3 regions of the Pseudomonas sp. PK-RTE-24 genome follow, and region 1 is predicted to be linked to each of the others. Evidence: predicted binding sites of a transcription regulator. Region 1 holds the regulator's gene; each other region holds the start of a gene.
What was found. The regulator sigma-54, encoded in region 1, starts transcription at its own class of promoters, with help from an activator protein. The targets are predictions, from matches to a motif close to ANTGGCATNNANNTTGCTNT.
Positions count from the first base shown of each region.

Region 2: the regulator sigma-54 is predicted to act here: its motif matches at 4,811-4,830, upstream of ACV8MC_RS25795 (flagellar basal body rod protein FlgF).
Region 3: the regulator sigma-54 is predicted to act here: its motif matches at 5,185-5,204, upstream of glnK (P-II family nitrogen regulator).

Region 1 is NZ_CM133224.1:530,206-540,609, forward strand. It holds gene ACV8MC_RS02400 (STAS domain-containing protein) at 1-241, opposite strand, end outside; gene ACV8MC_RS02405 (MlaC/ttg2D family ABC transporter substrate-binding protein) at 238-891, opposite strand; gene mlaD (outer membrane lipid asymmetry maintenance protein MlaD) at 903-1,370, opposite strand; gene mlaE (lipid asymmetry maintenance ABC transporter permease subunit MlaE) at 1,370-2,167, opposite strand; gene ACV8MC_RS02420 (ATP-binding cassette domain-containing protein) at 2,167-2,976, opposite strand; gene ACV8MC_RS02425 (KpsF/GutQ family sugar-phosphate isomerase) at 3,249-4,223, shown strand; gene ACV8MC_RS02430 (KdsC family phosphatase) at 4,223-4,747, shown strand; gene lptC (LPS export ABC transporter periplasmic protein LptC) at 4,756-5,328, shown strand; gene lptA (lipopolysaccharide transport periplasmic protein LptA) at 5,315-5,860, shown strand; gene lptB (LPS export ABC transporter ATP-binding protein) at 5,860-6,585, shown strand; gene ACV8MC_RS02450 (RNA polymerase factor sigma-54) at 6,752-8,242, shown strand; gene hpf (ribosome hibernation-promoting factor, HPF/YfiA family) at 8,316-8,624, shown strand; gene ptsN (PTS IIA-like nitrogen regulatory protein PtsN) at 8,636-9,100, shown strand; gene rapZ (RNase adapter RapZ) at 9,103-9,960, shown strand; gene ACV8MC_RS02470 (HPr family phosphocarrier protein) at 9,976-10,251, shown strand; gene ACV8MC_RS02475 (ZIP family metal transporter) at 10,286-10,404, opposite strand, start outside.
Region 2 is NZ_CM133224.1:5,732,919-5,743,322, forward strand. It holds gene flgJ (flagellar assembly peptidoglycan hydrolase FlgJ) at 1-1,310, opposite strand, end outside; gene ACV8MC_RS25780 (flagellar basal body P-ring protein FlgI) at 1,322-2,410, opposite strand; gene flgH (flagellar basal body L-ring protein FlgH) at 2,438-3,133, opposite strand; gene flgG (flagellar basal-body rod protein FlgG) at 3,185-3,970, opposite strand; gene ACV8MC_RS25795 (flagellar basal body rod protein FlgF) at 4,016-4,756, opposite strand; gene ACV8MC_RS25800 (sigma-54-dependent phenylalanine hydroxylase transcriptional regulator PhhR) at 5,101-6,663, opposite strand; gene phhA (phenylalanine 4-monooxygenase) at 7,057-7,848, shown strand; gene ACV8MC_RS25810 (4a-hydroxytetrahydrobiopterin dehydratase) at 7,964-8,320, shown strand; gene ACV8MC_RS25815 (amino acid aminotransferase) at 8,320-9,513, shown strand; gene ACV8MC_RS25820 (hypothetical protein) at 9,778-9,909, shown strand; gene ACV8MC_RS25825 (hypothetical protein) at 9,980-10,162, shown strand; gene ACV8MC_RS25830 (MFS transporter) at 10,275-10,404, shown strand, end outside.
Region 3 is NZ_CM133224.1:1,716,490-1,726,893, forward strand. It holds gene ACV8MC_RS07515 (aldose 1-epimerase family protein) at 1-1,029, shown strand, start outside; gene ACV8MC_RS07520 (YifB family Mg chelatase-like AAA ATPase) at 1,026-2,519, opposite strand; gene ACV8MC_RS07525 (N-acetyltransferase) at 3,115-3,660, opposite strand; gene ACV8MC_RS07530 (BRO-N domain-containing protein) at 3,856-4,368, opposite strand; gene ACV8MC_RS07535 (accessory factor UbiK family protein) at 4,733-4,993, opposite strand; gene glnK (P-II family nitrogen regulator) at 5,388-5,726, shown strand; gene ACV8MC_RS07545 (ammonium transporter) at 5,764-7,101, shown strand; gene ACV8MC_RS07550 (secondary thiamine-phosphate synthase enzyme YjbQ) at 7,317-7,742, shown strand; gene sutA (transcriptional regulator SutA) at 7,844-8,170, shown strand; gene ACV8MC_RS07560 (HAD family hydrolase) at 8,369-9,073, opposite strand; gene xerC (tyrosine recombinase XerC) at 9,070-9,969, opposite strand; gene ACV8MC_RS07570 (DUF484 family protein) at 9,972-10,404, opposite strand, start outside.

The DNA.
Region 1 (10,404 bases):
TCGCACGGATGCTGACTGCCTTGCCGGCCGCCTGCGCATCGCGCATGAAGCACAGCAGCAACGACAGGCCGACGCTGCTGGACTTCTGCACCGCCGAACAATCGATGACCAGCGCGGACGCCTTGCTCGACTTGATCAGCGCCTGCCCTTCCTTGCGCAGCTCAGGCCCGGTGCGGTAATCCAGCACGCCGCTGAGCACCAGCTCGTCGACATCACTCATACGAACTGCCGCCTCACTCATTGCGCTGGCTTCGCGGCGGCTTTGTCGGTTTCCTGCTTGGCCTTGGCCACTTCACCGGCCCAGCCATCGATGGTCTTGTCCAGATCGTTGCCATTGCGTTGCATGGCGTCGGCGAACTGGTCACGGAACAGCTTGCCGATGTTGATGCCGTTGATGATCACGTTACGCAGCTTCCACTCGCCGCTGATCTTCTCAAGCGTGTACTGCACCGGATAGATCGCGCCATTGCTGCCCTTGACGGTCATGTTGACGCTGGTGCGGTCGCCCGATTCGTCTTTGGCCGGATCAACCGTGATGCCCTGGTTGTTGTATTCCAGCAGAGCGTTGCCATAGAACTGGAACAGACCGCGCTTGAAGTTTTCCTGAAAGCGCTGCATCTGCTCAGGCGTGGCCTTGCGCGAATACTTCACGGTCATGATGCTTTTGGAGATGCCCTCGGCATCCACCACCGGCCCCACAATGCTGTTGAGCGCCGCATAGAAATCCTGCGGATCCTGCTTGTACTTCTCTTTATTTGCCTGCAAGTCGGCAAGCATCCGGTTCGTGGTGTCCTGAATCAGGTCATGAGCCGATTGCCCCGGTGCAGCGTTAGCCATCAACGGCAGGGCCGCGAGCAACACCAACAGGCCACGTCGCAAGATAGAGATCATTCAAAAGCTCCTCATTTGGCGTCTTTGCTAACGGTATTGAGCAGGAATTTACCGATCAGGTCTTCCAGTACCAGTGACGACTGCGTGTCGTGGATGGTTCCACCGTCTTTCAACTGGGTGTCTTCACCACCGACGCTGATACCGATGTATTTCTCGCCCAGCAGACCCGCGGTGAGGATAGATGCAGTCGAATCGACCGGCAGGTTGTCGACCTTTTTATCCACTTGCAGCGTGACCCGACCGGTGAAGCTGTCGCGATCCAGATCAATAGCGGTGACCTTGCCGATGGTCACACCGGCCATGGTCACTTTGGCTCTGACCGTCAGACCGGCGATATTGTCGAAATACGCATACAACTTGTAAGTGTCGGTGGACGAAGTCGGAGACAGGCCGCTGACGCGCAAGGCGAGCAGCAGCAAAGCCAGGATCCCTGCCAGCAGGAACAGGCCGACACCGATTTCCAGGGTGCGGTTTTGCATCAGAAATCTCCAAACATCAAAGCGGTCAGAATAAAGTCCAGGCCGAGCACTGCCAGCGAGGCAAACACCACGGTCTTGGTGGTGGCACGACTGATCCCCTCGGAAGTGGGTTCACAGTCATAGCCTTGGAATACGGCGATCCAGGTCACCACAAAGGCGAAAACGACACTTTTGATCACGCCATTGAGCACATCACTGGTGAAGTTGACGCTGTTCTGCATGTTCGCCCAGTACGAGCCTTCATAAACGCCCAGCCAGTCGACTGCGACCCACGAACCGCCCCAGATGCCGACGACGCTGAAGATCATCGCCAGCACCGGCAGGGAAATGAAGCCGGCCCACAGGCGCGGGGCAATGATGTACTTGAGCGGATCGACACCGATCATTTCCAGGCTGGACAGCTGCTCGGTGGATTTCATGTTGCCGATCTCGGCGGTCAACGCCGAACCGGCCCGGCCGGCAAACAGCAACGCCGTGACCACCGGCCCCAGTTCACGCAGCAGTGTCAGGGCGACCATCTGCCCCACCGCCTGCTCTGAACCATAGCTGGAAAGAATGCTGAAGCCCTGCAACGCCAGGACCATGCCGATGAAAATGCCGGAGACCACGATGATCACCAGCGACATGACGCCGACCGAATGCAGTTGCTTGACCAACAGGCCGAACCCACCGCTGATACCGCCACGGCCCAGCAGGGCGTGAAACAGGAACAGGGTCGCCCGACCAAACACCGCGACCGCGTCGATCGCCGATTCGCCGAACCGACGCACGCGTTCCATCAATGAAATTCTGCGCATCAACGCTTCCCCAGAAGATCTGCGCGGTAATCCGTCGCTGGAAAGTGATACGGCACCGGGCCATCGGGATCACCGGTCATGAACTGACGGATACGCGGGTCATCCGAATTCATCAGCTCATCCGGCGTGCCCTGCCCCAGCACCTGACCATCGCCCACGACATAGATGTAGTCGGCAATGCTCGCCGTTTCCGCCAGGTCGTGCGAGACCACGATGCTGGTGATTCCCAGTGCATCGTTGAGCAGGCGGATCAGGCGCACCAGCACGCCCATGGCGATCGGGTCCTGGCCCACGAAGGGCTCGTCGTACATGAGAATTTGCGGATCGAGGGCAATCGCCCGGGCCAGCGCCACGCGGCGCTTCATGCCGCCGGACAGTTCGTCCGGCATCAGGTCGATGGCGCCACGCAGCCCCACGGCCTGCAATTTCAGCAGGACGATGTCGCGAATCATGTCTTCCGGCAGTTGCGTGTGCACCCGCAGCGGAAAGGCCACGTTCTCGAACACATCGAGGTCGGTGAACAGCGCACCGCTCTGAAACAGCACGCCCATGTGCTTGCGCGCATCGAACAGATCACTGCGCGACAGCGTCGGCAGGTTCTGCCCGTTGACCCAGACTTCGCCGCCGGACGGCCGCAACTGCGCGCCCATCAGGCGCAGCAGCGTAGTCTTGCCGCAGCCGGAAGGCCCCATGATGCCGGTGACCTTGCCGCGCGGGATGCGGATATCGACGTTATTGAAAATGCTCCGCGCACCGCGCTTGAAGGAGACTCCCTTCAGCTCGACCGCGTAGGCGTTATCGGCACTCATCTAAACTCCTTGCGATGCAGCCTCTCACTGGGATGCCAGACTTTCCTCGGAAACACCTGCATCCCGGGCAGGCCGAACTGGCGGCGAACTATATCACTCCAAAGGCTGAGCGCCCAAGCGAGAACCCGGCCAAGATCGCCGACCGAAGAGGGCCTGAGCGAGTTTCAGAGGGTTTTGGTAACCAGTAATGACAAAGCACGTCGAACTTGCGTGAGGCTTTGCCACATAACCGCTATAATCGCCGCCTTTTCATCGGCCCATACGATTCTGACATGAGCAAAACCCGCGACCTGATTCAATCGGCACAACGCACCATCCGCCTCGAAGTGGAAGCCGTCCAAGGCTTGATGGCCCATATCGACGCCGATTTCGTACGCGCTTGCGAGATGATTCTGGCCAGCAAGGGCCGTGTGGTCGTGGTCGGCATGGGCAAATCCGGGCACGTCGGCAACAAGATCGCCGCCACCCTGGCCAGCACCGGTACTCCTGCGTTTTTCGTGCATCCGGCCGAAGCCAGCCACGGCGACATGGGCATGATCACCCGCGACGATGTGATTCTGGCCCTGTCGAACTCCGGCTCGACCAACGAAATCGTAACGCTGCTGCCATTGATCAAACGCCTGGGTATCCAGCTGATCAGCGTCACCGGCAATCCACAGTCGCCATTGGCGAAGGCTGCCGAGGTCAATCTCAATGTGCATGTCGAGCACGAAGCCTGCCCGCTGAATCTGGCACCGACCTCTTCGACCACGGCCGCACTGGTCATGGGCGATGCCCTGGCCGTGGCGCTGCTGGAAGCTCGTGGTTTCACCGCTGAAGATTTCGCGTTCTCGCATCCTGGCGGTGCCCTTGGCCGTCGCCTGCTGCTGAAAGTCGAAAACGTCATGCACGCCGGACAGGAGCTGCCGCAGGTACAACGCGGTACCCTGCTCAAGGACGCGCTGATGGAAATGACCCGCAAGGGTCTGGGCATGACCGCTATTATTGAGGCCGATGGCAAGCTCGCCGGGATCTTCACCGACGGTGATTTGCGCCGCACGCTGGATCGCGCCATCGACATCCGCAGCGCCACCATCGACCAGGTGATGACTGCACACGGCAAGACCGCCCGGCCCGACATGCTCGCCGCCGAAGCCCTGAAAATCATGGAAGACCATCGAATCAACGCCCTGGTAGTCGTCGACGAGGAGGATCGCCCGATCGGCGCCTTCAACCTCTCCGATCTGCTGCGCGCAGGAGTCATGTAATGAGCAACGATCTGCTGCAACGCGGCAAAGCGATCAAACTGGCAGTGTTCGACGTCGACGGTGTGCTCACCGACGGGCGCCTGTACTTCCTCGAAGACGGCAGCGAGTTCAAGACCTTCAACACGCTCGACGGCCAGGGCATCAAGATGCTGATGAATGCCGGCGTGCAGACGGCGATCATCAGTGGTCGCAAGACCCCGGTGGTCGAGCGCCGCGCGAAAAACCTCGGCATCCCGCATCTGTTTCAGGGGCGCGAGGACAAACTGGTGGTACTCGACGGTCTGCTCGCGCAACTGGGCCTAAGCTATGAAGAAGTCGCCTATCTCGGTGACGATCTGCCAGACTTGCCGGTGATCCGCCGTGTAGGGCTGGGCATGGCGGTGGCCAACGCTGCCGATTTCGTCCGCGAACACGCCCACGGCGTTACCCGCGCCCGTGGCGGCGAAGGTGCCGCCCGCGAATTCTGCGAATTGATCCTGCGCGCCCAGGGCCGCCTCGAAGCGGCCAACGCCGCGTACCTGTGAGCCTGACCATGTTTAGCAAAAAGTTTCGCAATTTCCTGCTGTTCGGCTGCATCGCGGCGATTTTCGCTGCGGTCGGCTACTGGAACATCAGCCCGGAGCGCTTCCTCGACAAGCCGCCGGTCTCGGCCGCCGAGAATCCGATCGACTGGTACGCGACCAACACGCATACCATTCAATACCTGCCCGACGGCAAGGTGCAGTACGAGATGACCTCCGACAAGGCCGAGCACGTCAAGGCCACCGATGTCACTCTGGTAACCAAGCCTGATTTGAACATGTACCGCGGCACCGACTTCCCGTGGCACGTGACCAGCGAGCGCGGCGAAGTGAATTCGGGCGGCACCGAAGTTGAATTGATCGATTCGGTACGCGTACAGCGCACCGATGAGAAACAGCGCGGCACCCTGATCACCAGCACCCGCATGACCGTGTTCCCGCAGCAAGAATATGCGCAGACCGCGCAACCCGTTAGAATCGAGGGCGCTGGCGGCGTATCGACTGGCGTCGGAATGAAAGCGTACCTGAAGGACAGCAGGATACACCTGCAATCGAACGTAAGAGGACAGTATGAGGCTCGTTAAAACCCTCCCTATTTTGCTCAGTCTGGGCGCAGCACTGGGAAGCGCGAGCGCCTGGTCCCTGCCGAACGATCAGCAGCAGCCTATCCGCATTCAGGCCGACGACGCCCAACTGGACGACAAGAATGGCATCGCCACCTATAAAGGTGACGTGATCATTACCCAAGGCTCGATGATCGTTAAAGGCAACACCGTGACCATGACGCGCGCGCCCAATGGCGACATCGACGTGGTGACCTCGGTAGGCAACCTGGCTTACTTCGAGCAGTTGCAGACCCAGGGCGACGCCAACCCGGTCAAGGGCTACGGCGTGACGATTCAATACCACGCCCAGCAGAACCGGGTGGTGCTGATCGACAAGGCCAAGGTTATCGACAAGGATAACAACGTCACCCAGGGCGAAAAAATCGTCTACGACACCGTGAAGAAACTGGCCAGCGCCGGTCGCGCCACGGGCAGCAAGGTCACCGAATCGCGTCCGCGCATCGACATGGTGATCCAGCCGAAGAAGAAAACCGAAGAGAAATCCCAGTAATGGCAACTCTGAAAGCTCAGCATCTGGCCAAGGCCTATAAAAGCCGCCAGGTCGTGCGTGACGTCAGCCTGTCGATCGACAGCGGGCAGATCGTCGGCTTGCTCGGCCCGAACGGCGCCGGCAAGACTACGTGCTTCTACATGATCGTTGGCCTGGTGCAGGCAGATCAGGGCCGTGTGCTGATCGATGATCTGGACGTCAGCCACCAGCCGATGCACGGCCGCGCCAAGGCCGGTATCGGCTATCTGCCGCAAGAAGCGTCGATCTTCCGCAAACTGTCGGTCGCCGACAACATCATGGCGATCCTCGAGACCCGTCCGGAGCTGGACAAGGCCGGTCGTCGCAAGGAGCTGGAAAGCCTGCTGCAGGAATTCCACATCAGCCACATCCGCGACAACCTCGGCATGAGCCTGTCCGGCGGTGAGCGTCGCCGGGTGGAAATCGCTCGCGCCCTGGCCACTGCACCCAAGTTCATCCTGCTCGACGAACCGTTCGCCGGTGTCGACCCGATCTCGGTCGGCGACATCAAGCAGATCATCCATCACCTCAAGGCCAAGGGCATCGGTGTGCTGATCACCGACCACAACGTGCGTGAGACGCTGGATATCTGCGAAACCGCTTACATCGTCAACGACGGTCAACTGATCGCTGAAGGCGATGCCGAGACCATCCTGGCCAACGATCTGGTCAAGGAAGTGTATCTGGGTCACGAGTTCCGCCTGTAAGCGCGACAGCGCTGTATCGATTCAAGGCGCATTTATCCGCTTTAATTGTTACAGCGCTCTAGGCAAACACTTCAGTTTCAGGCATATAATTTGCTTAAGTTTGGCGCTTCGGCGCCCTGTAGTGGATGGCGCAAAGCGCCGGCGAATAAGGTGTTAAGCCCCTGCCATGAAACCATCGCTAGTCTTGAGAATGGGCCAGCAGCTGACGATGACACCGCAGCTGCAACAGGCCATCCGCCTGCTCCAATTGTCGACCCTGGACCTGCAACAGGAGATCCAGGAGGCTCTGGAATCCAATCCGATGCTCGAGCGCCAGGAAGAAGGCGACGACTTCGACAATGCCGATCCGCTGGCCGACAACGCCGAACAGAAGCCCGCCGAAATCCAGGAACCCTCCTACCAGGAAACCGCCCCGACGGTGGATAACCTCGAGGATGGCGATTGGAACGAGCGTATCCCCAACGAACTGCCAGTGGATACTGCCTGGGAAGACGTCTACCAGACCAGCGCCAGCAGCCTGCCGAGCAGCGATGACGATGAGTGGGATTTCACCACCCGCACGTCGGCCGGCGAGAGCCTGCAAAGCCATCTGCTCTGGCAACTGAACCTGGCACCGATGTCCGACACCGATCGCCTGATCGCCGTGACTCTGATCGACTGCATCAACAATCAGGGCTATCTGGACGAAACACTCGAAGAGATTCTTGAAGCGTTCGACCCGGAACTGGACATCGAGCTCGACGAAATCGAAGCTGTCCTGCATCGCATCCAGCAATTCGAGCCCGCCGGTATCGGCGCACGCAACCTCAGCGAATGCCTGCTGCTGCAATTGCGCCAGCTGCCCGCGAAGACGCCGTGGCTGACCGAGGCCAAGCGTCTGGTCGCCGATTACATCGACCTGCTCGGCAGCCGCGATTACAGCCAGTTGATGCGCCGGATGAAGCTCAAGGAAGACGAGCTGCGCCAGGTCATCGAACTGGTGCAGAGCCTCAATCCGCGTCCCGGCTCACAGATCGAGTCGACCGAAGCCGAATACGTCATTCCCGACGTGATCGTGCGCAAGGACAACGAGCGCTGGCTGGTCGAGCTGAACCAGGAATCGGTGCCTCGCCTGCGCGTCAACGCCCAGTACGCCGGTTTTGTGAAGCGTGCCGACACCAGCGCCGACAACACTTTCATGCGCAACCAGTTGCAGGAGGCCCGCTGGTTCATCAAGAGCCTGCAGAGCCGCAACGAAACCCTGATGAAAGTGGCCACGCAGATCGTCGAACATCAGCGCGGCTTCCTCGAGTACGGCGACGAAGCAATGAAGCCGTTGGTATTGCATGACATCGCCGAAGCGGTCGGCATGCACGAATCGACGATTTCCCGGGTGACCACACAAAAATTCATGCATACCCCGCGCGGTATTTATGAGCTGAAATACTTTTTCTCCAGCCACGTCAGCACCTCCGAAGGCGGCGAATGCTCGTCCACGGCGATCCGCGCGATCATCAAGAAACTGGTCGCTGCGGAAAATCAGAAAAAGCCGTTGAGTGACAGCAAGATCGCTGGTTTACTGGAGGCACAAGGCATTCAGGTGGCTCGCCGCACCGTCGCCAAGTACCGCGAATCCCTCGGAATCGCGCCTTCGAGCGAACGCAAGCGGTTGATGTAAGCCACGTTACAGCGTTCCAGTGGCAGGCTTTTCGGCCTGCCGCTTTATGCACTGGCAACGAAGGAGAAGCTGTATGCAAGTCAACATCAGTGGACACCAACTGGAAGTGACCCAACCTCTGCGTTCCTACATCGAGGAAAAACTCCAGCGACTGGAGCGACATTTCGACAAGATCACCAACGTGCAGGTCACGATGTGCGTCGAAAAGCTGAAACAGAAGATCGAAGCCACCTTGCATATCCCCGGCAGTGAAGTGGTCGCAAACGCAGAAGATACCGACATGTACGCTGCGATCGACTCACTTACCGACAAGCTGGATCGCCAACTCAAAAAGCATAAGGAAAAGACCCAGAGCCTCCTCCAGGGCGCGACCGGTCGTTAACACCCCTATCCATGATCCGACTTGAAACCATCCTGACCCCCGGCCGTTCCCAAGTGAACGCGCCGGGCGGCAGCAAGAAAAAAGCCCTCGAACAGATTGCCAACCTGATCCACCGCGAAGTGCCGGATCTGGCGATGCAGGATGTCTTCGAGGCGCTGATCGCCCGTGAAAAACTCGGCTCCACCGGTTTTGGCAACGGCATCGCCATTCCCCACTGCCGCCTCAAGGGCTGCGCGGGGCCAGTGAGCGCCCTGCTGCACCTCGAAGCCCCGATCGATTTCGACGCCATCGACGGCGCTCCGGTGGACCTGTTGTTCGTACTGCTGGTCCCGGAAGCCGCAACCGACGCGCATCTGGAGTTGTTGCGCCAGATCGCCAGCATGCTCGACCGCAAGGAAGTGCGCGACAAATTGCGCAGCGCTCCGAGCAATGAAGCCTTGTACCAGGTCGTACTGGACGAGCAGAACGGGCACTAATCATGCGTTTGATCATTGTCAGTGGCCGTTCGGGCTCGGGTAAAAGTACCGCCCTGAATGTCCTTGAGGACAACGGCTACTACTGCATCGACAATCTGCCGGCCGGTTTGCTGCCGGAACTGGCCGAGCGAGCGCTGATTCACACAGAACTGGCGCAGCCGCTGGTCGCCGTGTCGATCGATGCGCGCAACCTGCCCAGCCATCTGTCACGTTTCCCTGAGTTGCTCGAAGACGTGCGTGCCAAGCATATCAAGTGCGATGTGCTGTACCTGGACGCCGATGAAGAAACCCTGCTCAAGCGTTTTTCCGAGACCCGTCGTCGTCACCCGCTGAGCAACGCCAATCGCTCACTGGCCGAGGCGATTCACGACGAAACCGCCCTGCTCGGTCCGATCGCCGATCTGGCCGACCTGAAGATCAACACCACCAGTCTGAATCTGTATCAACTGCGCGACACCATCAAGTTGCGCCTGTTGAATCAACCGGAGCCCGGTACGGCGTTTCTGGTCGAGTCGTTCGGCTTCAAGCGCGGCATGCCGGTCGACGCCGACCTGGTGTTCGACGTGCGCTGCCTGCCCAATCCGTACTGGAAACCGGAGCTGCGCGCTCAGTCGGGCCTTGATGCACCGGTGGCCGAGTACCTGGCGCAGCAGCCGGATGTCGAAGAAATGTATCAGGACATCTACGCCTACCTGAACAAGTGGCTGCCACGCTTCGCCGCCAGCAACCGCGCCTACGTCACCATTGCCATTGGCTGCACCGGCGGGCATCACCGCTCCGTCTACCTGACCGAACGACTGGGTCAGGCCCTGCAGAAAACCCTGAAGAACGTCCAGGTTCGCCACCGCGACCTCACCTAAAGGATTTACACCGCGATGCCTGCTCGTGAAATCGAAATCATCAATAAGCTGGGCCTGCATGCCCGGGCATCGGCCAAATTTGTCGGCGTGGCGGGTCAGTATCCAGACTGCACGATCCGAGTGGGACGCACACCTGAAACGACTGTCGACGGCAAGAGCATCATGGCAATGATGATGCTCGCGGCGGGTAAAGGCACCAAGATCCATTTGAGCACCGAAGGCGAACAGGCTCAGGAAGCCATGGACGCATTGGTCGATCTGATCGAAAGGTATTTCGACGAAGGTGAATAATCCTCGAGGCGGGGACACTGTTCCTCGCCTCCATTCACCCCAACGCCGTATCCATCACCATCATCAGACAAAACCCGATCAGAAGGCCCAGACTGGCCAGCTTGTCATGCCCATGACGGCGCGATTCCGGGATCACTTCGTGGGTCACCACCA
Region 2 (10,404 bases), 650 kb from region 1:
GGCGTGGTGGAGACACCCGCCGCAGCGTAGTTTTCAAAACTGTTCATCTGCTTGGCAATTTGCGAAATCTTCGTCGCGTAGTTCGGGTCGGTGGCGTAACCGGCCTTCTGCAACTCGCGTACAAACTGTTCTGGGTTATCGGCCGACTTCAGTACTTCTTGATAGCGATTGTTGCTCTGCAGCAACGTCACCAGATCGTGGAAGCTGTCCTTGTACGAGGCGTAGGAACGGAACTCGGCCGTCTCCTTGACCATCGCGCCATTGCGGAACTCGCTGGTGATCGCGCGGGCCGAATCGCCCTTCCAGTTGCTGCTCGCCTTGATGCCGAACAGGTTGTGGCTGCTGCTGCCATCCTGAGCGCGCATGACCGATTTGCCCCAGCCGGTTTCCAGTGCCGCTTGCGCCACCAGATAACGCGGATCGACGCCGATGCGGTCAGCGGCTTCCTTGGCCATCGGCAACATGGTGTTGACGAATTCGTCGGCGGAACTGAAGGCCTTCTTCGCCGGTGCCAGCGGAATCTGCGCCATGGCGCGGCCGTAAACCTGCATCTGCCCGCCAGCGGCTTTCTGCTCTTCGGCACGGGCCAGCCAGTCGCCGTTGTACAAAGCGCCGGAACCTGTGACGGCGGTAGTCGCAGCACGTTGCGGCAAGGCGTTGGTCGCTGCGGCCGCAGTGGTGGCAGTGGCCACGCTCGGCGCCGACGGCACCAGACCAGCGAGCAAGCGATCGGCCAGTTTCGGCGGCAATGCCAGACGCCGCTGGTTGATCAGCGCCATGTCGTTGCGATGGGAAATATCGGTGTTGTTCGGCGCATGCACCGAGCGCGATGCCCACAACGGACGCTCGCCGTTGACGCGGGACAGCGGACCGGTGGCGACGGTGCCAGCGGCAATCGGCGTCGGCACGGCGGCGGCCTTGGCCAGCGCTTCCTGCTGCTTGGCGGCGGACGCGGCGGCAGCCTCGCCCGGCGCCATCGGCTTGTTCTTCGACATCTGGCGGATCAGCACGTCGGCCAGGCCGATACCACCGCCCTCGCGGGACATCGAAACCGCCAGTTGCTGGTCGTACATTTCCTGATACTGCTTGGCCGCCGGCGTGTTCAGCGGGTTGTCCTGACCAAGCGCTTCGGTGGCCGAGCGCATCGACTTGAGCATTTCGCCGAGGAACAGCGACTCGAATTCCTGCGCAACCTTGCGCATGTTTTCGTCGCTGTTCTTGTCGCCGACCTTGAGCTGGTTCAGACGATTGAGGTCGGAGTAGGAACCCGAATCGCTGCTGCTGACCAGACCGCTTTTGCGCATATCCATGGTGGCCGGCCTCAGATCACGATCAGGTCGGCTTGCAATGCGCCGGCCTGCTTCAAAGCTTCGAGAATCGCCATCAGGTCACCCGGTGCTGCGCCGACCTGGTTCACCGCACGGACGATCTCGTCGAGGGTGGTGCCCGGGCCGAACTTGAACATCGGTTTGGCTTCCTGTTCGGCATTCACCCGCGAGCGCGGCACCACGGCAGTCTGGCCGTTGGACAGCGGGCCAGGCTGGCTGACGATCGGGTCTTCGGTGATGGTCACGGTCAGGCTGCCGTGGGTCACGGCGGCTGGCGACACTTTCACGTTCTGGCCGATGACGATGGTGCCGGTGCGCGAGTTGATGATGACTTTTGCCACCGCCTGCCCCGGATCGATTTCGAGGTTTTCCAGGATCGACAGGTAGTCGACACGCTGGCTCGGATCCAGTGGCGCAGTGACCCGCACCGATCCGCCGTCGATGGCTTGGGCGACGCCAGGGCCGAGCATGTCGTTGACCTTGTCGACGATGCGCTTGGCGGTGGTGAAGTCGGAGCGGTTGAGGTTCAGCGTCAGGCTGTTGCCCTGGTTGAAACCGCTCGGCACCGCACGCTCCACCGACGCGCCGCCAGGGATGCGACCGGCCGACGGAACGTTGACGGTAATCTTCGAACCATCGCGGCCTTCAGCGTCGAAACCGCCAACCACGAGGTTGCCCTGAGCGATCGCATAGACGTTGCCGTCGATACCCTTGAGCGGCGTCAGCAGCAAGGTGCCGCCGCGCAGGCTCTTGGAGTTACCGATCGAGGACACGGTGATGTCGACCTGCTGACCTGGCTTGGCAAACGCTGGCAGATCGGCACTCACCGACACCGCCGCAACGTTCTTCAACTGCACGTTGCCCGATCCCGGCGGCACCTTGATGCCGAACTGCGAGAGCATGTTGTTGAAGGTCTGCAGGGTGAACGGGGTCTGCGTCGTCTGGTCACCGGTGCCGTTAAGCCCGACCACCAGGCCGTAACCGATCAACTGGTTGGAGCGCACGCCGGAAATGCTGGCGATGTCCTTCAGCCGCTCGGCGTGTGCGGTGAACGCCGCAGACATCAACAACGCGGCCACCATAAGGCTTTTCAGATTCAACGTAGCCACCTAGAAAGGGAACAGCGGGCTGAGGAAGAAACGGTCGAACCAGCCTGGCTGACTCGTATCGGCAAACGCGCCGGTACCCGAGTAGGTGATGCGCGCATCGGCGACGCGGGTCGACGACACGGTGTTGTCGGTCGCGATGTCATCGGCGCGGACCATACCGGCGATGCGCACCAGTTCGTCACCGGTGTTGAGCGTCAGCCACTTCTCGCCACGCACGGCGATGATGCCGTTGGGCAGCACGTCGGCCACGGTCACGGTGATCGAACCGGTCAGGCTGTTGCTCTGCCCGGACTTGGCGTCGCCCTTGGTCGAACGGTCGGCGCTGTAGCCAGCGTTCAGGCTCAGGTCACCGCCACCAATCGGGTTGTTGGTGGTCAGGCTGGAGCCGAACAACGAGGTCAGACCAATCGAGTTATCGCTGTTCTTGTCCATCTGCGAGTTGGCGTTCTTGCTCGCCTGGGTGCGCTCGTTCAGGGTGATGGTGATGATGTCACCGACCCGGAACGCCTTGCGGTCGCTGTACAGGTTCTGCTCGAAGCCGGCCTGATAGATCGAGCCGTTATTGGCAGCCGCCGGCAACGGTGTGCGCGGCAACACCGGGGCGTAGTAAGGGTCATTGGGCTTGGGCGTCGGGGCGACGCAGCCCGCGAGCGAGACGACCCCACTCAATGCCAGAACAGATACAAAGCGCTTCATGACCCTACCTCACGGTGTTGCTGGCGACCTCAGGCCGCCCCAAAGACTGGATTACAGATTCTGCGTTACGAACGAGAGCATCTGGTCGGCGGTGGAGATCACCTTGGAGTTCATCTCGTAGGCGCGTTGAGTGGTGATCATGTTGACCATCTCTTCAACGGTGCTGACGTTCGAGGTTTCCAGGGTGTTCTGCAGCGTGGTACCGAAACCGTTCAGGCCCGGGGTGCCGATCTGCGGCGCGCCGGAAGCAGCGGTTTCCAGGAACAGGTTGTTGCCCACGGCTTGCAGACCGGCCGGGTTGATGAAGTCGGCGGTCTGCAGGTTGCCGATCACTTGCGAGGCCGGGTTGCCGGCGATGGTGATCGACACGGTGCCGTCACGGCCGACAGTGAAGGTCTGCGCATCGTTCGGAATGATGATCGCCGGTTCCAGGGCGAAACCGCTGGCGTTGACGATTTGGCCATTGGAGTCGAGGTGGAAAGTACCGTCACGGGTGTAGGACGTGGTGCCGTCCGGCTGCAGGATCTGGAAGAAACCGCGACCGTCGATGGCCATGTCCAGCGGCTGCTCGGTGGTTTGCAGGCTGCCGGCGGTGAAGTTTTTCTGGGTGCCGACAATGCGCACACCGGTACCCACTTGCAGACCCGACGGCAGTTCGCTGTCCTGGGTCGACTGGGCGCCTGGCTGACGCTTGATCTGATAGAGCAAGTCCTGGAACTCGGCACGGTCACGTTTGAAACCCGTGGTCGAAACGTTCGCCAGGTTGTTGGAAATGGTGGTCAGGTTGGTGTCCTGGGCGGACAGACCGGTTTTGGCAACCCATAGAGCCGGAAGCATTCGATTCTCCTCGTGCGCCTGTTTTACGGCGCGACGTTCTGATAATTAGCTGATCTGCAAGACCCGAGCCATGGCCTGGTCGTCGTCTTTGGCGGTGTTCATCATCTTGACGTGCAACTCGAATTGCTTGGCCAGGGCCAGCACCGAAGTCATTTCTTCCACGGCATTGACGTTGCTCGACTCGAGGAAACCCGAGACCAGTTTGACGTTGGCGTCGGCTTGCGCCGGCTGGCCGTCCTTGGTGTAAATCGAACCGTCGAGGCCTTTGTTCATGTTCTTGATGTCCGGGTTGACCAGCTTGATCCGGTCGACTTCGGCCATGACGCGCGGACCTTCGCCCATTGCGCGAATGCTGATGGTGCCGTCTTCGCCGACTTCCACCTGCTGCTCGGGCGGCACGGCGATCGGGCCGCCGTTACCGATCACCGGCATGCCGTTGCCGGCGCGCAGTACGCCGAGGGCGTCGATGTTGAGGCTGCCGGTACGCACGTAGCTTTCGCCGCCGCTGGGGTTTTGCACGGCGATGAAACCGTTGCCGGATACCGCGACGTCGAGTTCACGACCGGTCTGCACCAGCGAGCCCGGCGTGAAGTCGGTGGCAGGACGTTCGCTCATGGCAAACGCGCGCGCCGGAAAGCTGTCGCCGAATACCGGCATCGAACGCGCCTGCTCGAGGTCGCGCTGAAAGCCGTTGGTGGAAATGTTCGCCAGGTTGTTGGCATGCGCCCGCTGCGCCAGTGCGTTCTGGCTGGCGCCGGTCATTGCCACATAAAGGTACTTGTCCACAGTGTTTCCTCTGCATGCCGGACGTTTGCCGCCCACCGCTGTACTGCTCAGCCATAAGCAATTTGCAGACCAACTTTTTATTGGCGGGCGAAGGCCCGGTAAACAGGGGACTTGAGGGGATCGGAGGGGGAATCTGAAATGGGTCGAAGACGAAAAACCGGCGGTGTCATGCCGGTTAGTGGCAATCCTGAGTTCGGCGGGGGATGGAGATCCTGTGGCGAGGGGATTTATCCCCGTTCGGCTGCGCAGCAGTCGCCAAGCCTGCAAATGAGGTCGCTGGGAAGAAAAAGCGGGGCGGCTTCGCCGCCCATCGGGGATAAATCCCCTCGCCACAAAGGCTCTATTTAGCTTTCGGAGGTTTTGCCAACCTCATACTCACGCAACTTGTTGGCAATCGTCGTGTGCGACACACCGAGTCGCTTGCCCAACTGCCGACTGCTTGGATGCTCGGAATACAGCCGTTCCAGCACCGCTTTTTCGAAACGCCCGACGATCTCGTCCAGACTGCCGTCGAGGGAAAAATCGCCAAGCGGCTGACGCACGCCGTAATCCGGCAGGCGAATATGTTCGGCCTTGACCGTGCCGCCGTCGCACAGGGAAACCGCCTGGAACAGCACGTTCTCCAGCTGCCGCACATTGCCCGGCCAGTGGTAATGGCTGAGGCGATCCATCGCCGCCGGAGCCAGTTTCGGCAGCGGACAGCCGATCTGCCGACTGGCCTGGTCGAGAAAGTGTTCAACCAGCGGCGTCAGACCGTCGAGGCACTCGCGCAGCGGCGGGATGTGCAGCGACAGTACGTTCAAGCGGTGATAGAGATCCTGGCGAAACTCACCGCGCGCGCACAATTCGGACAAGTCCACCTGCGTCGCGCAGATCACCCGCACGTCCAGATACACCTCTTCATCACTGCCGACGCGACGGAAGCAACCGTCCTGAAGAAAGCGCAGCAGCTTGACCTGCAAGCGCGGGCTCATCTCGCCGACGCCATCGAGAAACAGCGTGCCGCCAGCGGTCAACTCCAACAGGCCCAGCTTGCCCTCAGCGCGAGCGCCTTCGAAAGCGCCGGGGCCGTAGCCGAACAGTTCGGTCTCGGCCATCGACTCAGGCAGTCCGGCGCAGTTGAGCGCCATCAACGGTGACTGTCCGCGCGGGCTGGCGAGGTGGCAGGCGCGCGCCAGCAATTCCTTGCCAGTGCCGGTTTCGCCTTCTATTAATAGCGGCGCATCCAGCGGCGCCATGCGCCGCGCTTCGCGGACCACAGCGGCCATGACTTTCGAGCTTTGAAAGATGCTGTCGAACCCGCGCAGCTCTTGCTTGCGCACATTGTAGATTCGCTCGCCGACCCGATCGGCGCGGTGCAGCGTCAGCACGGCGCCGGCCATGGCCTCGCTGTCGTCGTGTTCCGATTGCAGCGGCGCGATGTCAGCGAGAAAGATGTCGCCCTTGACCTTGACCCGCATGCCGTTGATTCGCGATTTGTTGGCGCGCACCAATTCCGGCAAATCGAAATCCTCGGCGTAGCGCGACAGCGGAATCCCCGGCACCTCATCGACGCGCACCCCGAGCAACTGCGCCGCCGCGCGGTTGGCCGCAACGATCGAGCCGCCCATGTCGATCGACAGCACCGGAAATTCCAGCGCGCCGAGCAGTGCGTTCAATTCCATGTGCCGGCGTTCGCTGGGCATCAGCCCGACGCGCTTAACCCCGAACACCCCACCGATTGCCTCGAACTTGGGGCGCAACGCCTGGAACTGGATGTTGATCAGGTTCGGGCAGTGCAGGTAGATCGCATTGCCATGCTCACCACCCACCTCGCCGCGTGCGACGTTGATCCCGTACGCCACCAGCAGATTGAGGATGTCACGCAGGATGCCGATGCGATTCTGGCAGTGGACTTTGATGCGCATAGAAAAAGGTCCGACAGGTTTGAAAGATAAACACATGTCCTTGTGGGAGCGAGCCTGCTCGCGAAGGCGCCAGCTCATCCAGTATCGATGTGTCAGACAGACCGCTTTCGCGAGCAGGCTCGCTCCCACAGGGTTCTGTGGCGCGCCCGGGGCAGATGTTTCTGTCGGGGCACGCAGATAGTTGTCAAGATTATGTGACAGCCCCGACCCTTTTCAAACCCGCCAATCACCGTAAATGCGCATTACCCGACAAAGCGTAACGATAACTTTACGAAACAAGCAGAATTTTCCTACGCACACACCGGTCAACATGCTGCACACCCTGTCACTCTCGGGTATTCCTTTAGCCATCGCTGGACATAACAAAAACGAATTTCCTAGCAGGAGAGCAGCATGAAGCAGACGCAATACGTGGCTCGCGAGCCCGATGCGCAAGGTTTTATCGACTACCCCGCCGAAGAACATGCGGTGTGGAACACGCTGATCACTCGCCAGTTGAAGGTGATTGAAGGTCGTGCGTGCCAGGAATATCTGGACGGTATCGAAAAACTCGGTCTGCCCCACGACCGCATCCCGCAACTGGCCGAGATCAACAAAGTCCTCGGCGAGACCACCGGCTGGCAGGTTGCCCGGGTGCCAGCACTGATTCCCTTCCAGACGTTTTTCGAGTTGCTTGCCAGCAAGCAATTCCCCGTCGCCACCTTCATACGTACCCGCGAAGAACTCGACTATCTGCAAGAGCCGGACATCTTTCACGAGATCTTCGGCCACTGCCCGCTACTGACCAACCCCTACTTCGCTGAATTCACCCACACCTATGGCAAGCTCGGCCTGCAGGCGACCAAGGAAGAGCGCGTGTATCTGGCCCGGTTGTACTGGATGACCATCGAATTCGGCCTGGTCGACACCCCGCACGGCAAGCGCATCTACGGCGGCGGGATTCTGTCTTCGCCGAAAGAAACCGTTTACTGCCTGTCGGACGAGCCCGAACATCAGCTCTTCGATCCGCTGGAAGCCATGCGCACGCCGTATCGCATCGACATCCTGCAACCGCTGTACTTCGTCCTGCCCAATCTCAAGCGCCTGTTCGATGTGGCCCATGAAGACATCATGGCCATGGTCCGTCAGGGCATGCAGCTGGGCTTGCACGCGCCGAAATTTCCGCCGAAACCCAAAGCCGCCTGAACCGCGACTTTTGCTGACAATTGCGTCTGTCCGTCGCCGCCACTTTGCTTTAGCGTGACGGCATTGACGGCACACGCGCTTTAATAAAAAACACACTCGTTTTCAGGAATCCACCATGTCGACTTTGAACCAAGCCCACTGCGAAGCCTGCCGCGCCGATGCGCCACAAGTCAGCGACGAGGAACTGCCGATCCTGATCAAGCAGATCCCTGACTGGAACATCGAAGTACGCGACGGCATCATGCAGTTGGAGAAAGTTTTCCTGTTCAAGAACTTCAAACACGCTCTGGCGTTCACCAACGCCGTGGGCGAGATCTCCGAGGCCGAAGGTCACCACCCGGGCCTGCTGACCGAGTGGGGCAAAGTCACCGTGACCTGGTGGAGCCACTCGATCAAAGGCCTGCACCGCAACGACTTCATCATGGCCGCGCGCACTGACGAAGTAGCGAAGACCGCAGAAGGACGCAAGTAATGCACTTCGACGTCATCGGCCGGGTCCCCGGCGACCCGATTCTCGGTTTGATGGAGGCCTATGCTCAGGATGCCAATCCGCGCAAGTTCGACCTTGGCGTTGGCGTCTACAAGGATGCCCAGGGCCTGACGCCGATCCCGGAAGCGGTGAAAATCGCCGAAGCGCGACTGGTCGAAAGCCAGGACACCAAAACCTACATCGGTGGCCACGGCAACCCGCTGTTCGGCAAGGTCATCAATGAGCTGGTGCTCGGTGCCGACTCACAACTGATCACCGAACAACGCGCCGGCGCCACCCAGACCCCGGGCGGCACCGGCGCCCTGCGTCTGGCTGCCGACTTCATCGCCCAATGCCTGCCGGGCAAAGGCGTGTGGTTGAGCAACCCGACCTGGCCGATCCACGAAACCATTTTCGCCGCCGCCAAGGTCAAGGTCAGTCACTACCCTTATGTGGGCAGTGACAATCGCCTCGACGTCGAAGCGATGCTCGCCGTGCTCAAGGAAGTGCCGAAGGGCGACGTGGTGCTGCTGCATGCGTGCTGCCACAACCCGACCGGCTTCGATCTGAGCCATGACGACTGGAAGCGCGTGCTTGAAGTGGTGCGCAGCCGCGATCTGCTGCCGCTGATCGACTTTGCTTATCAGGGTTTTGGCGATGGCCTGGAGCAGGACGCGTGGTCGACCCGGTTGTTCGCGGCACAGCTGCCGGAGCTGTTGATCACCAGTTCCTGCTCGAAGAACTTCGGCCTGTATCGCGACCGTACCGGGGCACTGATCGTCTGCGCGACCAGCGCCGACAAGCTCATCGACATCCGCAGCCAACTGGCCAACATCGCCCGCAATCTGTGGTCGACGCCGCCGGATCACGGCGCGGCGGTGGTCGCGACCATCCTCGCCGATCCAGAGCTGAAAGCGCGCTGGGCCGATGAAGTGGAAGCGATGCGTCTGCGGATCGCCCAGCTGCGCAGCGGTCTGGTCGAAGCGCTGGAACCCCACGGTTTGCGCGAGCGCTTCGCGCACATCGGTGTGCAACGCGGGATGTTCTCCTACACCGGCCTGTCGCCGGAACAGGTGAAAACCCTGCGCGAGCGGCACAGCGTGTACATGGTCAGTTCCGGCCGCGCGAACGTCGCCGGCATCGACGCCACCCGCCTCGCATCGCTCGCGGACGCCATCGCTGACGCCTGCAAATAGCCCCCTATGCTCGTTCCCACGCTCCGCGTGGGAATGCAGCCCGGGACGCTCCGCGTCCCAACAGCGGACGCAGAGCGTCCATTGAGGCGTTCCCACGCAGAGCGTGGGAACGATCAGCAGACCCAGCGCTTGCCTCCCCTGCGGCCATCTGTCGCATTAATTTGAATTAAAAGTCTGATTGTCATTTTTCCTGCTGTATCCTGCGCAGGCTTTGTAAAGCGCGGAGCACCTGATCTATCAACAGACTTAGCGAGGAGCGCACCCATGCACGAGATTCCCAATCTCCCCTTCCCAAGCCTGCACGTACCTGAGCAGACGACCCCGCAACACGCCGGCGCTGAAAAGCCCGAGCCGCAGGAAGCCGCTGACAGCCGCAAAGCCGACAGCGAAGAGTAAGACCCGCCGTACAGACCGTGTGGAAAGCGCTAACATGCGCTTTCCACACTGCCTGAAACCCGAGCCCGCCATGACCGACGAATTCTCCGAAAGCCAAGCTGCCGTGCTGATCGGCGCCACCGAGAAGATGATCGAGATCTGGAATCGCCTCTCGCCCGAGAAGCAAGCTGCCCTGCTCGAACGTTTCGGCAGCGAAGAAAACGCCCTCGCCGCCCTCGTCACCACGCAACTGGTCGCCCCGGCGAAATCGTGAAAGCGCCGCCCGGCAAATAGTTTTACTTTTCCCCGCCCCTGAACGGTTCACGCCGGTATCATAAGCAGCCTATCTAATCTGCTGCTCCCGTGGATCGTTACCCATGTCGTCTATATCCGAGCCCCAGCGTCCGCTGGCGGTTACGCTGCAAGTAGTCTCCATCGTCCTCTTCACCTTTATCGGTTACCTGAACATCGGCATCCCGCTCGCCGTGTTGCCGGGCTATGTCCACAGTGACCTTG
Region 3 (10,404 bases), 1.2 Mb from region 1:
CAGGAGGGCGTCAGCATCGTCGACATCGATAACGGCACGATGAAACTCTCGGTGGTGCCAACCCGTGGCATGAACGTGTTGCAGGCTTCGGTGGGCGACGTGCGCATGGGCTGGGATTCGCCGGTCAAGGACGTGGTCAACCCAGCGTTCATCGAACTCAACGGTCGCGGTGGTCTGGGCTGGCTGGAAGGCTTCAATGAGCTGGTCACCCGTTGCGGTTACGAGTGGGTTGGCCATCCCGGCATGGACAACGGCGAACTGCTGACCCTGCACGGTCGCGCCGCCAACATCCCGGCCAGCACCGTCACTTTGCACATCGACGAGAAGCCGCCGTATGCCATCACGCTGCGTGGCGAGCTGAAAGAGCAGGCATTCAAGAAAGTCGATTTCTCGGTAGCGACCGAACTGGTCACCGAACCGGGCAGCGCAAGCTTCGCCCTTAACGACACTCTGACCAACAACGGCGACTATGCGAAGGAATATCAGGCGCTGTATCACAGCAATTTCAGCACGCCGTTTCTTGAGCAAGGGGCAAAATTCGCTGCGCCGGTGAAGCAGGTATCGCCGTTCAACGACAAGGCCAAGGGTGACCTGCCCGACTGGCAGACCTATCGCGCGCCAACCAAGGACTACGACGAAACTGTCTACAACGTCGTGCCGTATGCGGACGCCAAGGGTGACACCTTGACTGTGTTGCACAACAAGGCCGGTAGTCTCGGCGTATCCGTTGGCTTCAACACCGAGCAGTTGCCGGTGTTCTCGCTGTGGAAAAACACCGACACCCAGGGGCAGGGCTACGTCACCGGGCTGGAGCCTGGGACGAGTTTTTCCTATAACCGTCGCTATCAGCGGCCGTTGAATCTGGTGCCGACCATCGCCCCAAAACAGCACAAGCAGTTCCAGATCAGCTACAGCCTGTTGGCGGATAAAGCTGCGGTGGATAACGCCTTGAAGCGTGTGACCGATATTCAGGCCGGGCGTGATACCGAAGTGCGTCAGGCACCGCTGGTTGATCTGACCGAGCATTAAGGTGTCGCCGGCCGGTATTGCAGTGCCTCGGCCAGATGCTCGCGGGTAATCGCATCGGCCTGCTCAAGATCCGCCAGTGTGCGCGCGACCTTGAGCAGGCGATGCGCCGAGCGCAGCGACAGGATCAGTCGCTCGCATGCCGCCTCCAGCCATTTCTCGTCAGCTGTGGATAACTTGCAGTGACGCTTGAGCCCCGGCAGATCGAGAAACGCATTGGCACAGCCCTGACGCTTCTGCTGTCGTTCGCGAGCCTCGGCCACCAGAGCCGCAGCGCTGGCGCTGTTTTCGCCGGGCTTGGCTGCCGGATTCAACGCGGTTGCCTCCCGCGCCACGGTCAGGTGCAGATCGATCCGGTCCAGCAGCGGCCCTGACAGCTTGTTGCGATAGCGCTGGACCATGTCCGGTGTGCACGAGCATTTGCCGCTCGGTTCGCCAAGATATCCACAGGGACACGGATTCATCGCGGCAACCAATTGAAATCGCGCGGGGAAACGTACGCGATCCTTGGCCCGCGCGATGACGATATGTCCCGACTCCAAAGGCTCGCGTAAAACTTCCAACACCTTGCGATCAAACTCCGGCAACTCATCGAGAAACAGCACGCCATGGTGGGCGAGGGTGATCTCGCCGGGTTGCGGTTTCGAGCTGCCACCGACCAATGCCGGCCCTGAAGCCGAATGGTGTGGTTGGCGGAAGGGGCGTTGCGGCCAGTGAGTCAGAGGCACCCCGCTGGCGACCGATTGAATCGCTGCCACTTCCAGCGCCTCACATTCGGAAAGCGGTGGCAGTAATCCTGGCAGACGACTGGCCAGCAGCGTCTTGCCGGTTCCCGGAGGCCCGCTGAACAACAAGTTGTGCGCCCCCGCTGCGGCAATCAGCAATGCGCGTTTTGCGGCTGTTTGACCCTGCACTTCGTTGAGGTCGGGATAGGGCTTGGCAGCGTGCATCAAACCATCGGAAACGTAAGGCTCGACCGGCGTGTGCCCATTGAAATGCGCCACCGCTTCCAGCAAATGATCGACCGCAAACACCTTGAGCCCGGATGCCAGGCACGCCTCTTCTGCATTCGCTCGAGGCACCACCAGCGCCCGCCCGGCCTTGCGCGCCGCCAGTGCCGCCGGCAGCACACCACGCACCGGCCGCACGGCACCCGACAGCGCCAACTCACCCAGACATTCCACCTCGTCCAGGGTCAGGCAGGGCACCTGCACACTCGCCGACAGAATCCCCAAAGCAATCGCCAGATCAAACCGCCCGCCATCCTTGGGCAGGTCCGCCGGCGCCAGATTCAAGGTGATCCGCCGCGCCGGAAATTGCAGTCCGGAATTGATGATCGCGCTGCGTACGCGATCCTTGCTCTCCTTCACCGCCGCTTCAGGCAGGCCGACCATGGTCAGCGACGGCAGACCGTTGGCCAGATGGACTTCGACGGTAACAGCGGGGGCTTCCACGCCAATCTGGGCGCGACTGTGGACAATGGAGAGGGACATGGTCGTTCCTTGAGTTGAATCGGGGGCCGCTTCCTGCGGGTTTTTGAAGGATAGTTGAGCCGGGTTTCAGTGCTGAAATAGAGGTTTACAAGACGTATCAAGACCCGATGGGCTGTCAGTGCTTGCCTGAATTGGAGCGTTGACTCTCGCTCGGCATTGACGGATCCTCCCGCTCGAGGACTGCAACTGCGCATTCGTTGGGACTGGGCACCAGTAAAAGCTCCCCCGCATTTTTGGCAGCAGAGAAAGCTGGTTTCTCTGAAGTAGTGACGACGGGCCAGCTCGTCGGATTCTGAACCCATGGTTGCAAAGCCAGGAGCTAAAGAATCGCTGCGACTACTCCTCCAAACACAAAAAAGGCGTCCTATGGACGCCTTTTTATTTTTGACTCAGGATCTTCTACCGGCCAGCGGGCCGCTTGGCTCAAGCTCTGGCCCACACGTAACAGCAACTTCAATAAATCGCCGTTGGTTGGCTGACATATCCCCAGCCAACCGGAGTGCTTCGAGATGTAGTTCAACAATCTGAAGAAGCTTTGCCTTTCGCTTTTTTGGGCTCATACGCACCTCGTACGATTGGGTTGTTGATTTCGATGTTATTGACCGTTCACAGAAATGACAAGCCGGTTGGTATGGTCGAATTCGAACCCCAGTTTCCGGTAGTAAAAGACAACATTCGGATCAGGATCCTGAATTTCGATTTCTTTGCATCCTAGCGCTCGCGCATAGTGATCTGCGACAAGCAGAGCAATCGGCGCGATCCTGCCGCGAAGCGGGTGCGCCCTGTCCGGATGCCCTTCCAACAGAATAATCTTTAAGCAGATAGAGCTTGCGCGCGGGGTCGCATAGCACATGCCGCAAAGAATCTGTTTGAACCATATCGCCAAATCCAGACCTTTCGCATCTTTACTTTTCCAGTCTGCAACGTCATCCCAAGGGAAAATTGTTGGCCCCTCCCAGAGAAAGTATTGCTTTATCGCTGCTGGGGTAATTGGCTCAAACTTGACCGCTGCTGCATCAATATTTGGGATTCTCGGGGCAATGTTCTTTATAAAGAATTTGTAGGCGATCTTTCGCGAGTTTGATCTGAATGTCTGGTTGCGAAGATCCGTTGCTTTGCCTTTTCTTCTCATTGTTTTCATCTGTTTGGATCTGGTCGCAGAAGATAGCCAGCAGAGAGGGGGCAGCGAAATCAGACGTGGGGGACGCGTTTTGTAGGACGTTACTTCTGTGAGTGGAGGATTTCGGAGTAGGGGGGGCGAGTTAACGAAGACACAAAACAGGTCATTTCAGTGATATCACTGAAATGACCGTTGGTGAGGTTGCAGCGCAAAAATTCAGATCAATTGCAGAGCCTTTCTCCACCATGAGTTCACAACCGTGCGGTTTGCTTGTTCTCGCTCCGTCACCATGTGTGGTACATCCTGCAACCGTATCCACGGCTGGTTATTCCAGTGCAGCAAACTCAACGTCATGTCCGGCCAACTGAGCAAGCTGAGATGTGGGCGTTCGCTTGTGCTGGGGAGTTGGGCGTCGCGCAGTGTGGGGATGACTTGGTGGGTGAGCCATTCGCGCAGCGCTCGGTATTCGGGACAGTAGTGGTAGACGAGGAGGGCGTAGATGCCTGATTCGCTGATCAGCAGGGTGTTTTCGATCTGGTTGTGGATCAGGGTTTTGCGGGTTTGGTATTGGTCGGGGTCGAGTTTTCGCAGCATGCGTTCGTTGAGGTAGATGTGCAGCAGGCGGCTCAGGTCTCGGGCGCAGAACCAGGGTTGGTTCTGAATGAGGAGTGCGTTGAGGGGGAGTTTGTGGCGGGTGAAGATGCTAGGTTTCAGGTAGTTTTCGTCCATGGTTCAGTTCTCGAATTCAAGTGAAGAAAACTGCTTCTGTTCGTCGCCAAACGAAAAGGGTGGCAGCTATGCGCGGGTTGGCGAACCGGTGAATTCGAAACCGGCAGACCCTGAGGTCTCCCACGCAAAGCCGCCATAACTCGTTGAGAGAAAAAACCTCTGTGTGAGTTTAGTTGCATTGCGTCAAATTCGATCCAGGTCGCCAAACCCGGTGCTGAACATTCAGCATCGGATGAGCTTAGAAACCTGGGCTTTTCGGCGCAATCGGACGGCGGTGGTGCAGGTTGTAGGACGTTGCGGGGATGGTTGAAGGGCTGAAGATCAAAAGATCGCAGCCTTCGGCAGCTCCTACAGGGGACGCGAATTATTCAGCGGGCGGTGTCAGCTTCGCTTCCATCTCGGCAACCTTGGCTTCGAGGCTTTCGAGGCGGGCGCGAGTACGCGCCAGCACTACCATCTGACTATCGAACTCTTCCCGGCTGACCAGATCGAGTTTGCTGAAGGCACTTTGCAGCAGCATTTTGAACTGGCTTTCGATTTCGGCTTTCGGCAGCGGGGTGTCGCCGCTGAAGAGGCGGGAGGCGGTGCCGCTCAGGGCGTCGAGGAAGTCTTTGGGCGCGAGCATGGGAAATGTCCTGGAAACAATGGCCGGCAGTGTATCACGCAGTGTCTATAGTCAATCCCGTTGCACGGATGCACGCTTTTCGCGCAGGGGGACGGACGGTGGCGCACCGTTGTTGTGCGTATCGGCAAAAGCTTTTCTGCCCGAGCGCTTGCAACAGGTGCCAAGCGATTGAAATGCAGGGTTTTTGCCGAGCTGGCAAGGTTTCTGCTTAGTCACCCTCGACCCATGCACTGATGCAGTCGCTGTGACGAATGCAGTGCGGCAGACGAAGCGGGGAGTTTCGTCTGATGCGGTTAGCTGGCGTCAACGATGCGTTACAAAGCCAGGCACTGCGCTTAGACTTGAGACGGGTTTGTTTTCCTGGGGCAAGTCCACCAATTCGGGAGAGAGTTTCATGAAGCTAGTCACTGCCATCATCAAGCCGTTCAAGTTGGACGACGTGCGCGAGTCGCTGTCCGAAATCGGCGTGCAGGGCATTACCGTCACTGAAGTCAAAGGCTTCGGCCGGCAGAAGGGTCACACCGAGCTGTATCGCGGCGCGGAATATGTGGTCGATTTTCTGCCCAAGGTGAAAATCGACGTGGCCATCGACGACAAGGATCTGGATCGGGTTATCGAGGCGATAACCAAAGCGGCCAACACCGGCAAGATCGGTGACGGCAAGATCTTCGTGGTCAATCTGGAACAGGCGATCCGCATCCGTACCGGCGAAACCGATACCGACGCGATCTAAGCGCCGCCACAAACCCAACGCCCCAGGAGAAAACAATATGACTCTGCGTAAATTCGCAGGGCTAGGCGCCCTGTTGTCCATCGTAATGCCCGGCATCGCCATGGCGGCAGACGAAGTGGCAGCGCCAGTCCTCAATTCCGGCGACACCGCCTGGATGCTCACCTCGACAGCGCTCGTGCTGTTCATGACCATCCCCGGTCTGGCGCTGTTCTACGGCGGTATGGTTCGCTCGAAAAACATTCTTTCCGTGCTGATGCAGTGCTTCGCCATTACCGGCCTGATCAGCATCCTGTGGGTCATTTATGGCTACAGCATTGCCTTCGACACCACCGGCATGGAACAGGGCGTCGTCAACTTCAATTCGTTCTTCGGCGGCATGGGCAAGGCGTTCCTCGCTGGTGTCACGCCTTCGAGCATCACCGGCCCGGCGGCGCTGTTCCCTGAGGCGGTGTTCATCACCTTCCAGATGACCTTCGCGATCATCACCCCGGCGCTGATCGTCGGTGCGTTCGCCGAGCGTATGAAGTTCTCCGCGATGCTGATTTTCATGGGCATCTGGTTCACGCTGGTTTATGCACCGATCGCGCACATGGTCTGGTCCGGTAACGGCGGCCTGATGTGGGACTGGGGCGTGCTCGACTTCGCTGGCGGCACCGTGGTGCACATCAACGCCGGTATCGCCGGTCTGGTCGCGTGCCTGGTACTGGGCAAGCGCAAAGGCTTCCCGACCACACCGATGGCTCCGCATAACCTCGGCTACACGCTGATGGGCGCGGCGATGCTGTGGGTCGGCTGGTTCGGGTTCAACGCCGGTTCCGCTGCAGCCGCCAACGGCACTGCCGGTATGGCCATGCTGGTTACCCAGATCGCCACTGCCGCTGCGGCACTGGGCTGGATGTTTGCCGAGTGGGTCACCCACGGCAAGCCAAGCGCACTGGGCATTGCTTCGGGTGTGGTCGCCGGTCTGGTCGCGATCACTCCGGCCGCTGGCACTGTAGGCCCGATGGGTGCACTGGTGATCGGTCTGGCCGCAGGCGTGGTGTGCTTCTTCTGCGCCACCACCCTGAAACGCAAACTCGGCTATGACGACTCCCTGGATGCCTTCGGCGTGCACGGTATCGGCGGTATCCTCGGCGCGATCCTCACTGGTGTGTTTGCCGCACCGGCACTGGGCGGCTTCGGCACCGTGACTGACATCGGCGCGCAGGTCTGGATTCAGATCAAAGGCGTCGGCTTCACGGTGATCTACACCGCGATCGTGACTTTCATCATCCTCAAGGTGCTGGACGCCGTCATGGGTCTGCGCGTAACCGAGGAAGAAGAGTCGGTCGGCCTCGATCTGGCACAACACAACGAACGCGGCTACAACCTGTAAGTACGCGCGATAAAAAAACTGCCCGGTTCGCCGGGCATTTTTTTGTCCGGGATTTGTCATTCAAGGTGCGGCTGAAAGGATTTTTCTTACGGCTTTGGTCGTCTTTACGACGAGGCTTTTTCTGCGGGCAATCGCTTACATCGCTGCAGGAATATTAGGGCCTTTGTTTTTTTTCAGAGCACGCTAGAATGCGCCCCGAACGAGCGGAGAACTGTATGTGGCAACAGACTCTGATAACCCTGCGGGCAAGGCCCCGGGGCTTTCATCTGGTGACGGACGAGTTGCTCGCAGGCTTGCCTGAACTCAAGGCCTGTCGGGTCGGTCTGTTGCATTTGTGGCTGCAGCACACGTCGGCATCGTTGACCATCAACGAGAACGCCGATCCGGCAGTTCGTCGCGACTTCGAACGATTTTTCAATCGTCTGATCCCACAAGGAACAGACGGCTACGAGCACAACGACGAAGGCCCGGATGATCTCCCGGCGCACTTCAAGGCCAGCGTGCTCGGTTGCCAGGTCAGTCTGCCGGTTGCGGCAGGGCGGCTGGCACTGGGTACCTGGCAAGGGATTTATCTGGGCGAGCACCGTGATCATGGCGGTGCCCGTAAAGTCCTCGCCACCTTGCACGGTGAACAGGCATGAGCCGCTGCCGGGCAGCGGCAGAAGATTTTTCAACGGCGGCTTCGACAGCCGCCAAAGCTGGTCTATAACTAATCTGCTTTTGGCAAGTCATGAGGTAGAACATGAGCGACGATGATCTGGAAAACGACGACCTCGAAGTAGGCGACGAAGACGAGGCCGAGGAAGGCCTGGAAGCGGCAGCGGAAGACGTTACCGAAGACGATGGCGGTGACGACACGCCGGCCCCGGCTGCCAAAGGCAAAGCCAAGGCTGCGGTCTCGGTCGACGAGTTGCCGAGCATCGAAGCCAAGAACAAGGAGCGCGACGCCCTGGCCAAGGCCATGGAAGAATTCCTTGCGCGCGGCGGCAAGGTGCAGGAAGTGGAGGCCAACGTGGTCGCCGATCCGCCCAAGAAGCCGGATAACAAGTACGGCAGCCGCCCTATCTGAGGCGCGTCGCTCGCTTGCTGAAAAAGCCCGCCGTCGCTGCGGGCTTTTTTATGCCTGAAATAAAGGTTGTGAAGGCAATGCAGACCCTGTGGGAGCTGGCTTGCCAGCGATAGCTGCCTGTGAGACAACATTGATGTTGAATGTGCTGGCCTCTTCGCTGGCAAGCCAGCTCCCACAGGGAATGAAGTTAATTCAGGGTCAGTGTTGCTCATTCCAGCGCGAGAGCACGGCGGGCAATTCGGTCAGGCTGCGAATTTCCGCATCCGGCAAGCGCTCCGCCTCCCAGACCTTGCCTGTCGGGTTGAACCACACCGCGCGCAACCCCGCCTGCTGCGCCCCGGCGATGTCATCGCCGGGATGATCGCCGACATGCACCGCCGCTTCAGCACCCACACCACCGCGCTGCAACGCTTCATGAAACAGCCGCGCATCCGGTTTGGCGATGCCGATGTCTTCGGCACACAAGGCGAACCTGAAGTAATCCGCCAGCCCCAGCCGGCGCACGTCGGCATTGCCATTGGTGACCACGCCGAGGGCGTAATGATTGGCGAGCAGCTCCAGCAGCGGCTCGACCTCCGGGAACACTTCGATCTGATGCCGCGCATGCAGGAACACTTCAAAAGCCTTGTCAGCCAGCTCCGACGCTTCGCCGTGGGCATACCCGGCTTCTTCCAGCGCATGGAGCAGCACACGTCGGCGCAGCGCGCTGATGCGGTGTTTGAGGCCCGGTTCGCCCGCCAGCACTCGCTCGCGAATCGACCACAAATGCTCCACCGGCACCGCGCCCAGGTTCGACGCATGCTCGCTCAGCCATTCGCGCAACACGGTTTCAGCGCTGGCGATCACCGGCGCGGTATCCCACAAAGTGTCGTCGAGGTCGAAGGTGATCAACTGAATGCTCATGAATCATCGCCTTTCATGCGTTTGGCCCGGGGATGGGCGCTGTCGTAGACCGCCGCCAGATGCTGGAAGTCGAGGTGGGTATAGATCTGCGTGGTTTTGATATCGGAGTGGCCGAGCAATTCCTGCACCGCGCGCAGATCCTGTGAAGACTCGAGCAAATGGCTGGCGAACGAGTGCCGGAGCATGTGCGGATGCAGGTTCTGCCCCAGTTCGCGCTCGCCAGCCAGTTTGACCCGCACCTGAATCGCGCGCGGGCCGAGACGCCGACCTTGCTGGCTGACAAAAACCGCATCGTCCGCCGGGTTGGTCATGGCTCTAAGCGGCAACCAGTGTTCCAAGGCTTCGCGGGCCTTGGTGCCAACCGGCAACAGTCGGGTCTTGCTGCCCTTGCCGAGCACCTGAACCATGCCGTCGGCGAGGTCGAGTTGATCGAGATTGAGCCCGGTCAGCTCGGACAGGCGCAGGCCAGAAGAATAGAACAGCTCAAGAATCGCCTGATCACGCCGGGCGAGAAAATCGTCCTCGACCGCACCTTCCAGCAGCTGCAATGCGCGGTCGGTATCAAGGGTTTTCGGCAGGCGTCGTTCGCCTTTCGGTGGGGCCAGGCCAGTGGCCGGGTCGTGGTCGCACAGGCCTTCGCGATTCAAATAGTGATAGAGCCCGCGTACCGCCGAGAGCAGGCGGGCGAGGCTGCGCGAGGACTGGCCTTGCGCATGCAACCGGGCAATCAGGCTGCGCAGGCGCTGGATGTCCAGCGCGGCCCAGCTGCCGATGTTCTGCTTGATGCACCAGCCAAGGACTTTATCGAGGTCGCGGCGATAAGCCGACAGGGTGTGCGGCGACACCTGCCGCTCACTGCGCAGATGTTCGCAGTAAGCGTCCAGTTGTCGTTCCATGGTCAGCGTACCGAGCGCAGCGAGCTGTTGACCCGTGGCAGCACGCGGCCCATGACCTCGGCGATGTAGCTGAGGAACAGGGTGCCGACCGAGCTCTTGTAGTGCTGCGGGTCACGGCTGGCGATCGCCAGAATGCCGTGAATGCCCTGATGGCTGATGGCAACCACGGCGGTCGAGCCGATCTGCTGGCGCTGTTCTTCGCCGAAGAGGAAATCCAGCTCATGTTCACGGAGGCTGCCGCTGACGCTTTTGCCTTCGGTGAGCAGGCCGCCGATCGCGGTTTGCGCGTCGGCGTGAGTCACCCAGCGGCCGACCGGTGCGGGGTTGTCGCCGAGCAGGATAAGGCTGACGAAAGGCACCTGGAAATCCTGACGCAGGCTGTCCTCAACGCTGATGACCACGTCTTCCAGGGTCGATGCATCCATCAGCGCGAGA